DNA from 3 places in the Streptomyces sp. SS1-1 genome. Region 1 is predicted to be linked to each of the others. Evidence: riboswitches for the same ligand, from Rfam matches in the RefSeq annotation. Region 1 holds a riboswitch; each other region holds the start of a gene.
The links. Region 1 has a riboswitch for cyclic di-AMP ahead of F8R89_RS26510 (M23 family metallopeptidase). Riboswitches for the same ligand answer to the same signal wherever they lie in the genome.

Region 2: linked by a shared signal. The riboswitch ahead of F8R89_RS20630 (transglycosylase SLT domain-containing protein) and the one ahead of F8R89_RS26510 (M23 family metallopeptidase) in region 1 are both predicted to bind cyclic di-AMP.
Region 3: linked by a shared signal. The riboswitch ahead of F8R89_RS21525 (C40 family peptidase) and the one ahead of F8R89_RS26510 (M23 family metallopeptidase) in region 1 are both predicted to bind cyclic di-AMP.

Annotation. Positions count from the first base shown of each region.
Region 1 is NZ_WBXN01000004.1:5,477,318-5,481,259, forward strand. It holds gene F8R89_RS26505 (M16 family metallopeptidase) at 1-1,053, shown strand, start outside; cyclic di-AMP (ydaO/yuaA leader) riboswitch at 1,255-1,418, shown strand; gene F8R89_RS26510 (M23 family metallopeptidase) at 1,431-2,216, shown strand; gene F8R89_RS26515 (GntR family transcriptional regulator) at 2,401-3,096, shown strand; gene F8R89_RS26520 (HPr family phosphocarrier protein) at 3,298-3,579, opposite strand; gene F8R89_RS26530 (bifunctional GNAT family N-acetyltransferase/acetate--CoA ligase family protein) at 3,746-3,942, shown strand, end outside.
Region 2 is NZ_WBXN01000004.1:4,187,017-4,190,958, forward strand. It holds gene F8R89_RS20625 (HAD family hydrolase) at 1-582, shown strand, start outside; gene F8R89_RS20630 (transglycosylase SLT domain-containing protein) at 627-1,367, opposite strand; cyclic di-AMP (ydaO/yuaA leader) riboswitch at 1,375-1,548, opposite strand; gene F8R89_RS20635 (polyprenyl synthetase family protein) at 2,278-3,288, shown strand; gene F8R89_RS20640 (LolA family protein) at 3,678-3,942, shown strand, end outside.
Region 3 is NZ_WBXN01000004.1:4,357,568-4,361,509, forward strand. It holds gene F8R89_RS21520 (MOSC domain-containing protein) at 1-501, opposite strand, end outside; gene F8R89_RS21525 (C40 family peptidase) at 543-1,697, opposite strand; cyclic di-AMP (ydaO/yuaA leader) riboswitch at 1,706-1,865, opposite strand; gene pcrA (DNA helicase PcrA) at 2,208-3,942, shown strand, end outside.

The sequences.
Region 1 (3,942 bases):
GAGGTGCCGGTCTCCCGGCTGCCGAAGGCGCTGGACCTGCTCGCCGACGCGCTCAGGGCGCCGCTGTTCGCCGACGCCGAGGTGGAGCGCCTGGTGCGCAACCGCCTCGACGAGATCCCGCACGAGCTGGCGAACCCGTCGCGCCGGGCGGCCAAGGAGCTGTCCCGGCAGCTGTTCCCGGCGTCCTCGCGCATGTCCCGCCCCCGCCAGGGCACCGAGGAGACCGTCGCCGGCATCGACTCCGCGGCCGTACGCGCGTTCTTCGAGCGGCATGTGCGCCCCGCCACCTCCACGGTCGTGGTCGTCGGCGACCTGACCGGCGTCGACCTGGACGCCCTGCTGGGCGACAGCCTGGGCGCCTGGACCGGTTCGCAGGCCGAGCCGCGGCCCGTCCCGCCGGTCACCGCGGACGACACCGGGCGGGTCGTCATCGTGGACCGCCCCGGAGCCGTGCAGACGCAGCTGCTGATCGGCCGGATCGGCCCCGACCGGCACGACCGCGTGTGGCCGGCGCAGGTCCTCGGCACGTACTGCCTCGGCGGCACGCTCACCTCCCGGCTGGACAAGGTCCTGCGCGAGGAGAAGGGCTATACCTACGGCGTGCGGGCGTTCGGGCAGGTCCTGCGCTCCGCGCCGGACGGCACCGGCGCCTCGATGCTCGCCATCACCGGCTCCGTCGACACGCCCAACACCGGCCCCGCCCTGGACGACCTGTGGACCGTCCTGCGCGGGATCGCCGCCGACGGACTCACCGACGCCGAGCGGGACTTCGCCGTGCAGAACCTGGTCGGGGTGGCGCCGCTGAAGTACGAGACGGCCGCCGCCGTGGCGAGCACGCTGGCCGACCAGGTGGAGCAGCACCTCCCCGACGACTTCCAGGCGACGCTGTACCAGCAGCTCGCCGCCACCGGCACCGTCGAGGCCACCGCCGCGGTCGTCAGCGCCTTCCCGGCGGACCGTCTCGTCACGGTCCTCGTCGGCGACGCGTCGGCGATCCGGGAGCCCGTCGAGGCCCTCGGCATCGGCGAAGTCACCGTCGTGACGGCCGACTAGAGCACCGGCCCGTCCCGCGCGCGGGGGAGCCCTGGTGACGGCAACGTCACCAGGGCTCCCTTATGCCCGAATTGGGGCGGAGGCGGCCTGTCTGCCCTGTGGGATGCGCTACAAAAGCCGCGTTCCGTTTGGGAATTGAACACTGTCCCGCTTAGCGTCTTCCGGGCTGTTCGTCAGGCAGTGCGCCGCGCCCGCGGCACCGGACAGTCATCGCCGAGTCCCCGTATGGCGCGAGCCAGGGGAGCCGGGGACCCACCGCAGTCCCTGGGGTGAATCGGACGCCCGCGCAGCCGCGAGGGGGTCCGTAGGAGACCTTCCTGCTCCGAACCCGTCAGCTAACCCGGTAGGCGAGAGGGAAGGAAAGGACCAGCCACCACATGGCGTTCAGCTGCGCCACGGGGAAGAACCGCCCCTCCGGGAAGCACCGCAAGCCCGGCCGGTTCGAGCGCACCACGGCCCGTGCGGCCGGTGTCGCCGCCCTCACCGCCACCGGCGTCGTGGGCACCCTCGCCGCCCCCGCGCTGGCCGCCGAGCCCGCCGCGGAGCAGACCGGTCTCATCCCGGTCGTCGCCGTCGAGGACTCCATCGCCACCCAGATCGACGCGCAGGCCGCCGCCCAGGAGCGGGCCGCCGCCGAGGCCGCGGCCCTCAAGCAGGCCGCCCAGGAGGCCGCGCGCCACAAGGCCGCCGAGAAGGCCAAGCAGGAGCGGGAGGCCAAGGAGCGCGCCGCGCGGGAGGCCGAGCGCAAGCGCCTGCTGTCCTACGTCGCCCCGATCGCCGGGTCGTACGTGTCGACCTCCTACCAGTCCGGCGGTGGCCTCTGGTCCTCCGGCAGCCACACCGGCATCGACTTCCACGCCGCCAGCGGCACCTCGGTGCACGCGGTCGGCGCCGGCACCGTCGTCGAGGCCGGCTGGGGCGGGGCCTACGGCAACAACGTCGTGATCAAGATGAACGACGGCACCTACACCCAGTACGGGCACCTGTCGTCGATCGGCGTCTCGGTGGGCCAGACGGTCACCCCCGGCCAGCAGATCGGCCTGTCCGGCGCCACCGGCAACGTCACGGGCCCGCATCTGCACTTCGAGGCGCGCACCACCGCCGAGTACGGCTCCGACATCGACCCGGTCGGCTATCTGCGCTCGCACGGCGTCGCGCTCTGACGCGCCCGTCCGCCTTAACGTGGCCCCGGCTCCCGAGCCGGGGCTTTCGGTCTTTCTGGACAAGGACTGTCCAAAAAATATCCATGGATTCCGGCCCGCCGTCGGAAATTCACGCTTCTTGCCATAGAGTCGCTGAACACACGTCATTCGTCGACGTTTCACGGGGATTAAGGCGGAGGTCGGCATGCGTATTCCGGCGCACTCGGTGTGCACCGCGATCCGGGACGACATCGTCGCCGGTGTCCTGGAGCGCGGCGGCCGGCTCACGGAGGAGGTCCTCGCCCGCCGCTACGGCGTCTCCCGTGTCCCCGTGCGCGAGGCGCTGCGCACCCTGGAGGCGGAGGGCTTCGTCGTGACCCGACGGCACGCGGGCGCGTGCGTGGCCGAGCCCACCGAGCAGGAGGCGGCCGACGTCCTGGAGATGCGCACCCTGCTGGAGCCGCTCGGCGCCGCACGGGCCGCCCAGCGGCGCACCGAGGCCCATCTGAAGGTGCTGCGGGGCCTGGTCAGGCTGGGTCAGGAGCGGGCCAGGCGGGGCAACAGCGAGGATCTGCGCTCGCTGGGCGGCTGGTTCCACGAGACGCTGGCCCAGGCCTCGGGCAGCACCGCGCTCACCTCGACGCTGACCCAGCTGCGGCACAAGATCGCCTGGATGTACGCCGTGGAGGCGTCCGCCGACCCCGTGGAGTCCTGGGCGGAGCACGGCGCGATCGTGGACGCGGTGGCGCGCGGCGACGGCGAACGCGCCCGCGCGCTCACCGCCCTGCACACCGAGCGCGGGCTGTCCGCGCACCGGCTGCGCTTCGGCTCCGGGGGCGAGCGCGCGGAGCGTGTGAGGAATTCGCAACATGCCGTAAACATGCCGAGCCTGCGGAATTAACACAGGCGCCGTATACAAAGAAGAGCAATTCCGGGGCGGCGCATTCATGCTGCCCTTTTTTGACTGTCCGGGGTAATTCAGGTGCCGTCGTGGCGCCGCCGCCGTGAAATTCCACGCGAGCCCGGCCCGGAAAGACGAAGCCGCGCCCGCCGGAAAGGCGGACGCGGCTTCCGTGCCGTGCGGGAGACCCGCTCGGGCCACTCAGACCGTCTCGGGCAGTTCCTCGAGGCCCTCGGCGACCAGCTTGGCCAGACGGTCGAGGGCGGCGTCCGCACCCTCGGCGTCGGAGGCGAGGACGATCTCCTCGCCGCCCTGGGCGCCCAGGCCCAGGACCGCCAGCATCGAGGCCGCGTTGACGGGGTTGCCGTCGGCCTTGGCGATGGTCACCGGGACGCCTGTGGCCGTGGCGGCCCGGACGAAGATGGAGGCGGGGCGGGCGTGGAGACCCTCGGCCCAGCCGACGTTGACGCGGCGCTCAGCCATGTGTTGCTGCCCTTCGGTGTTCAGGGTTGTCTAGACCAGTTTCACACATTGGGGGCGCCCGATGGAACGGCCCGCGCGCCCCTGCCTCGACGACCGCCGCACCCCGCCGGACGTCGGGAACAGCCTGCCTCGCGCCGGTGTCGTACGCGAGCCGTAACCTGGCCCCATGCAGAGCGCCTCGGACCGGCACGTGTACCCCGCCCACTGGGAAGCCGACGTGGTGCTGCGCGACGGCGGCACCGCGCGCATCCGGCCCATCACCGTCGACGACGCCGAGCGCCTGGTCAGCTTCTACGAACAGGTGTCCGACGAATCGAAGTACTACCGCTTCTTCGCGCCCTACCCGCGCCTGTCCGCCAAGGA
Region 2 (3,942 bases), 1.3 Mb from region 1:
CTGCTGTGGTCCATCACCCTGGAGCGGGACCTGGCGGAGACCGCCCTCGGCAAGATCGAGGCCGAGGTGGGGCAGGTGTACGCGGCGGTCGACCAGGACGGGGTCGACGGGCTCACGCTCATCGAACCGGGCTATCTGATGCCCCACCCGACCCTGCCGGCCGTGCGGGTGCGGCACCGCGACGACCTGTGGTGCGAGCCGATCAGCAAGGTGCTGCTGCGCCATCCGACGCTGTCGGACGACGAGTTGGCGGCGACGGCCCGCGCGGTGGTGGGTTCGCTGGCGACGGTCACCATGTCGGGGCCGGGGACCGTCGAACTCCAGCCATGCGGCATCACGAAGGCGACGGGCCTCGCGCTCGCCGCCGAGCATCTCGGCCTGGGCCCGCACGAGACCATCGCGTTCGGGGACATGCCCAACGACATCCCCATGTTCGACTGGGCCGCGCACGGGGTGGCGATGGCCAACGCGCACCCCGAACTCAAGGCGGTCGCGGACGAGGTCACCTTGTCCAACGAGGACGACGGCATCGCCGTCGTCCTCGAGAGACTGTTCGCCCGCAGCCTGGCCGAGTTCCCCTAGTAGGGGACTCGGAAGGCCCAGAGGGCCGAGGGTGCTCGGAGGGCTCAGTAGGGGCCGTTCACGTTGTCGATCGAGCCGTAGCGCGCGGCCGCGTAGTTGCAGGCGGCCGTGATGTTCGCGACCGGGTCGAACGGGTCGTACGCGGTGCCCGGCACGTGGTACGTCGCGAAGGTCGGGTCGATGACCTGGAGGAGGCCCTTGGACGGGGTGCCCGCCACGGCGTTGGAGTCCCAGTTGTTGATGGCGGCCGGGTTGCCCGACGACTCGCGCATGACGTTGCGGTGGATGCCCTCGTAGGAACCGGGGATCCCCTTCTGCGCCATGATGTCGAGCGCCTCACGGATCCAGCCGTCGAGGTTGTCCGCGTACGTCTTCACGGAGGCCTGGGTGGCCTGGGCGACGGCGGACTTCTTGACGGGGGCGGACGCCGTGTTCGCCTTGGCCTTCGCCGGCGCGGCCTTCTTCGTGGCCCGGACCTTCAGGTCGACACCCGGGTGGATCAGCCGGGGGTTGTCGCCGATGGCCGCGCGGTTGTCCTTGTAGAGCTGACGCCAGCCGCCCTGGGCGTCGTACCGGTCGGCGATCCCGTACAGGGTGTCGCCCTTCTTGGTGGTGTAGCTGACGGAGCCGACCTTGGCCACGGTGGGGGCCTTGGCGGGCTCGGCGGCGCTCGCGGTGGTCGCGCTCAGCAGGGGGAGCGCGAGAGCGGCGGTACCGGTTCCGGCGGCGATGACGCGGCGGGTGAACGGGCTGGTGCGGGTGCGACGGTGCTTGCCTCGGGACATGGCGCTGTTCGTTCCTCTCCGGCGCCTGCGAGGTGAGCTGTCGGGTTCGGGCGGGAGATGCCCGGTCACACCGCCGTAGGACGACGCGACTTCACCCCTAGCCGTTCCGGTGCGCCATCGAGGCGTGCGGTACGGCGACTTACCTGGGTCCCCCGCTCCTGCCGTGCGGTGCGTTGCGTAGGTGGATGACTCGGGCGGCGGCAGGATTCGGCGTCCGCCCGACAGAGCGGGAACGTATGCGAGAGCACATGTCCGGAACAAGGGCCGCAATCACCTGACGTGCTAGTTGACCATGGTCTGAGGCGTATGGGGCGCTTGATCCTTTGCGGTTGCCAATTCTCAACTCGCTTTTCTGGCAAGGGGACGTGAGGCTCCGGCGGGGGGATGGGTCGACGGGTGGCCGCGTGACCCAACTCACGGCGATCACAACAACGGCAAATCGGGCAATGAATCCAACTCCCCTGTTATTGCCTGGCCGTGGAGAGCCTGCCGTCGCGGCACCTATCTGCCCCCTTCCTTCCGGAGAGTCCGTTTTGCCGGGCAGGAACCCCGCCCTTCGTGTCGTTCGTTGAGGGGGCGTGGAGGCGTCCGGAGGGCGGGTCGGGGTAGGCGGAGGCGGGGGTGCCGTGCGGACCCCCGGGCCGGCCCCGAGGGGTCGAACCGGAATTCGATTCGAGAGGGGATGGCGAGGGGTCGGCTACCCACGGTGACGTGACGATAAATCGATGAATGTCCATCCTTATCGGGTGATCAAAAAACATACCGACCGTGGGCCGAAGTCGGCCGTGGTGGACGGGTGGGCGGCATCGGTGATCGAAACGTGACCGGATACGCTGACTTGAGTGATGGCAGCGACCTATCGACAAACCGTGTAACCAGCCGAAAGACACCAGCAGACAGGAGACCCCTCGTGACCGTCGTCGGGCCGTTCGGGCTGAGCGTGCGGGACCAGGCTCTGGAAGCCGATGTCCAGGCCGGATTGGCGGCTGTCGAGGAGGGACTGCTCGAAGCCACCAAGAGTGAGGTCCCCTTCATCACCGGGGCCGCCCAGCACCTGGTGCGGGCGGGCGGGAAGCGCTTCCGGCCGCTGCTGGTGATGCTCGCCGCGCGCTTCGGTGACCCGTACGCCCCGGGGATCGTGCCGTCGGCCGTGGTGGTGGAGCTGACCCACCTGGCGACGCTGTACCACGACGACGTGATGGACGAGGCCGAGGTCCGGCGCGGGGTCGACAGCGCGAACACCCGCTGGGGGAACTCCGTCGCGGTCCTCACCGGCGACTTCCTCTTCGCGCGCGCCTCGCACATCCTGGCCGACCTCGGGCCCGAGGCGGTCCGGGTGCAGGCCGAGGCGTTCGAGCGGCTGGTCACGGGCCAGATCCTGGAGACGGCCGGACCGCAGGACGGCCGGGACCCCGTGGAGCACTACCTCGACGTGCTGAGCGGGAAGACCGGGTCGCTGGTGGCGGTGTCCTGCCGCTTCGGGGCGATGATGTCGGGCGCCGACGAGACCGTGGTCGACGTGCTCACCCAGTACGGGGAGCGGCTCGGCGTGGCCTTCCAGCTGGCGGACGACGTCCTGGACATCGCGAGCGACTCCCACGAGTCCGGGAAGACGCCCGGCACGGATCTGCGCGAGGGCATCCCGACCCTGCCGGTGCTGCGGCTGCGGGAGCGCGCGGAGCGGCTGGGGCTGCCCGAGGACATCGCCCTGTGCGAGCTGCTGGCCTCCGACCTGAGCGACGACGCCCGGCTCGCGGAGGCGCTGACCGCCCTGCGGGAGCACCCGGCGCTGGAGCAGGCCCGGCGGGACACGGTCCGCTACGCCGAGGACGCGCGCGCCGCGCTGGCGCCCCTGCCGGAGAACGACGCGAAGGCCGCCCTGATGGAGCTGTGCGACGCCGTGGTGCACCGCGCCGGCTGAGCCGCCCCCTCGGCCGGCCGCCCGGGCCACCGCTTCTCCGCTCCTCGCCCCGGCCACCGCTTCTCTGTTCCTCGCCCCGGCCACCGCTTCTCCGTTCCTCGCCCCGTCCCACCCCTCGCCCCGCCCCGCCCCAGCCCCTCGACCCCCTGACCCCTACGGGTCGGGGGACGTCCACCCCTCCGGCGTCATACCGCAGGTGTACGCGGAGTTGGCTCCGCAGGCTGACGAAACTTCCTGACCGATTTGGTCAGATGGACACCACACGGAAAACACCACTCCTCACCGATTCGGGTGAGAATGGCGGCTCAGGGGTGGACCTTGCCGGGTCGTGAGACTCGCGGGCGACAGACGAACGGACGGCCGCCGCCGACGACGGAGGTAGGGCACACATGGCACCGTACGAAGTCGACGACAATACGACCGCGGGGGAGGGCGACGACCCGCGCGCGGGCCGGCGCAAGGCCGCTCGGTACGTCGTCCCGGTCACGGTGGTGGGGATCGCGGCGGCGACGATCGGGCTGGTCCCGGCGCTCGCCGACGCCGGGGACCCGGATCTGCCGGACCTCACCGCGCAGCAACTGATCGAGAAGATCGCCCAGTCGGACGTCCAGCAGCTGTCCGGCACGTTCAAGATCACGACGGATCTGGGGCTGC
Region 3 (3,942 bases), 1.1 Mb from region 1:
CACCTCGATCGTGTCGCCGGGGCGGACCACCCCGCCCTCCGCGACGACACCCATGATCCCGGCCCTGCGCACGAGGCGGCCGGCCTCGTCACGGCTCACGACCTGCTTGAGCAGCCCGTCCTGGAAGCGGTCGATCTGCAGGCACGGGTTCCGCAGCCCGGTGACCTCGACCACGGCCTCGGCGCCGATGCGCAGCAGCGTGCCCACCGGAAGACCGAGCAGGTCCAGGCCGCGCGTGGTGACGTTCTCGCCGAGCTCGCCGGGCGCCACCCGGAAGCCGGCCCCGGCGAGCTCGGCGAAGAGCTCCTCGTGGATGAGGTGCACCTGGCGCAGGTTCGGCTGCGTGGGGTCCTGGGCGACCCGCGAGCGGTGCTTCACCGTGACCCCCGCGTGGACGTCGCCGTCCACCCCCAGGCCGGTCAGCAGCGTGACGCTCTCCCGGTTCGGCTTCGTGAACGAGTACGCCTCGTTCCTGCTGACCGCCGTCACGACCCCCGTCATGGACACGTGTCCCTCTCCTCCGCCCGGCTCCCGCCCGCCCGTCACGCCGGACGGACCACGCTGTGGATCGCCGACTCGCCGTCATAGTAGATCGACTCCTCGCGGACGTACGCGCCGGGCTTCGGGGCGTGGATCATCATGCCGTTGCCGATGTAGAGGCCCACGTGCGTGACGTCGTCGTAGAAGAAGACCAGGTCACCGGGCTGGGCGCTGGACACGGGGACCGTCGTGCCCGCGTTGACCTGGTCGTAGGTGACGCGCGGGATGTCGACGCCGGCGGCCTTCCAGGCGGCCTGGGTGAGCCCGGAGCAGTCGTAGGAGTCGGGGCCGGTGGCGCCCCAGACGTACGGCTTGCCGATCTGGGTGCGGGCGAAGGACAACGCCTTCTCGGCCTTCGTGGCGTACGACCCGTCCGGGGCGGTGGCGCCCTGTTCCTGCCCGCCCTGCTCCTGCTGCTGCGCGGCCTCCTCGCGTTCGCGCTCGGCCTCCGCCTGCTGCTGCCGGGCCAGCTCCTCGGCCTTGCGGGCGGCCTCCGCCTGCTTGCGCTTCTCGATCGCGGCGAGGCGGGCTTTCTCCTGCGCGGTCAGCTCGGACAGCAGCCGGCGCGCGTCCGCGAGCTTCTTCTGGACGGTCGACTTGGCGGTCCGCAGGTCGTTCTGCGACTCGGTGAGCGTCTCGAGGCTCCGCGTGGCCTCCTGCCGCTTCTTCATCGTCGCGGACTGCTCGGTGAAGTACTCGTCGACCGACTGCTTCTGACGTCCCGTCATACGGTTCATCAGCTGGGACTGGTCGAAGTAGTCCTGGGGCGTGTCCGCGAGCAGGAACGTCGCGGTGTCCGGGGCGGCGGCACCGGTGCGGTACTGGGCGGCGGCGTTGCGCCCCAGCTCCTCGCGCGCGTCGTTGAGCTTCTGCGTGCGCCGGGCGACGTCGTCGAGGAGGGTGTCGACGCGCTTGCGCTGCTTGGTCGTCTTCTCCTTGGCCGCGTTGTACTTCTCGGTGGCCGACTCCGCCTGGCGGTAGAGGTCGTCGACCTTCTTCTCGACCTCTTCGAGGCTCGGCCGGTCGTCGGCGGACGGGCTCGCCTGGGCCGTCTGGGACAGCAGGGCCACGGAGGTGAGGGCCGCGGTGGCCAGCGCGGGGGTCCGTATGCCTGCCACGCGCGTGCTGGAGGGACGCGACTTGCGGTGCGACGCCAAGGGAGGCGACTCCTTCCATGCTCCGCCTGCCGAGTTAGCTGTCGGGTTCGGGCGGGTGGTTCGGAAGGGTTGCCCTACGGCCGCTCCCCGGAGGGGAGGTCGGGCCGATTCACCCCAAGTTCGGTGGGTCCCCGGCTCCGGACGCTCCGGACTCGGCGGAGGCCGTGCGGCCCGGCGTCGTTCGCCGGTGGGGGTCGTACGGCCTGCCCGGCACGGTAGCCAACCGGTGTGGCCGCTGTGAAGGTTGATGTGCGATATGCCCGATACATTTTCGTGACCTTCGGTCAGGGGAGGGGGTGGAGGGGGATCGGGCGGGTGGCTGGTGCCGTCCTGATGCGGTCAGTCCCGTATGCGCGGGATGTGGCGGCATCGCATGATCTCCCCGAGCGATGTGTGGCGTGATGGGATGACTTCGTACCGTGACCGGGCGGCCGGGACGCCGGACCGGACGGTGTGATGTTCTCGAGGTGGCGGCCGGTTGTCGGTGGGGCCGCCTAGACTCGGAGAGCGATGAGCAGCCTCTTTGACGACAGCTTCCTGGCGGACCTCCAGGCCCCACGGGCCCACGGGGAAGAGCCCCCGCCACCGCCCGAGGTCGATCACACTCCGGAGTCGCTTCCGGACGATCTGTTCGGCGGGAAGTTCGACGTGCCGCCGGACCGCGACGCGTACTACCGCGACGGCGCCCCGCGCCCCGCCCTCGACGCCGCCGCGCTGCTGGAAGGCCTCAACGAGAACCAGCGCGCGGCCGTCGTCCACTCCGGCACCCCGCTGCTCATCGTGGCCGGAGCCGGGTCCGGCAAGACGCGTGTGCTCACGCACCGCATCGCGTACCTGCTCGGCGAGCGGAACGTGCACCCCGGCCAGATCCTGGCGATCACCTTCACCAACAAGGCCGCCGGCGAGATGAAGGAGCGCGTCGAGCAGCTCGTCGGACCGCGCGCCAACGCGATGTGGGTGATGACCTTCCACAGCGCCTGCGTCCGCATCCTGCGCCGCGAGAGCAAGAAGCTCGGGTTCACCTCGTCGTTCTCGATCTACGACGCCGCCGACAGCAAGCGGCTGATGGCGCTCGTCTGCCGGGACCTCGACCTCGACCCGAAGCGGTTCCCGCCCAAGTCGTTCAGCGCCAAGATCAGCAACCTGAAGAACGAGCTGATCGACGAGGAGGACTTCGCCGCCCAGGCCACCGACGGCTTCGAGAAGACCCTCGCCCAGGCGTACGCGCTCTACCAGTCGCGGCTGCGGGAGGCCAACGCCCTCGACTTCGACGACCTGATCATGACGACGGTCAACCTGCTGCGCGCCTTCCCCGACGTCGCCGAGCACTACCGCCGCCGGTTCCGGCATGTGCTGGTGGACGAGTACCAGGACACCAACCACGCGCAGTACGCCCTGGTCCGCGAGCTGGTCGGCACCTCCGAGCACCCCGTCGACGTACCGCCCGAGGCCGAGGTCCCGCCCGCCGAGCTGTGCGTGGTGGGCGACGCCGACCAGTCGATCTACGCCTTCCGCGGCGCCACCATCCGCAACATCCTCCAGTTCGAGGAGGACTACCCGGACGCGACGACGATCCTGCTGGAGCAGAACTACCGCTCCACGCAGACCATCCTCAGCGCCGCCAACGCCGTCATCGAGCGCAACGAGTCCCGCCGGCCCAAGAACCTGTGGACCAACGCGGGCGCCGGCGCGCGCATCACCGGCTACGTCGCCGACACCGAGCACGACGAGGCGCAGTTCGTCGCCGACGAGATAGACCGTCTGACCGACGCCGGGGAGGCGAAGGCCGGCGACGTCGCCGTCTTCTACCGGACGAACGCCCAGTCCCGTGTCTTCGAGGAAGTCTTCATCCGCGTCGGACTGCCGTACAAGGTCGTCGGCGGTGTGCGCTTCTACGAGCGCAAGGAGGTCCGGGACGTCCTGGCCTACCTGCGCGTCCTGGCCAACCCCGAGGACTCCGTCCCGCTGCGCCGCATCCTGAACGTCCCCAAGCGCGGCATCGGCGAGCGCGCCGAGGCCATGATCGACGCCCTGTCGCAGCGCGAGAAGATCAGCTTCCCGCAGGCCCTGCGCCGCGTCGACGAGGCGTACGGCATGGCCGCCCGGTCGACGAACGCCGTCAAGCGGTTCAACGCGCTGATGGAGGAGCTCCGCACGATCGTCGAGTCCGGCGCGGGCCCGGCGACGGTCCTGGAGGCCGTGCTGGAACGGACCGGCTATCTGGCCGAGTTGCAGTCCTCCACCG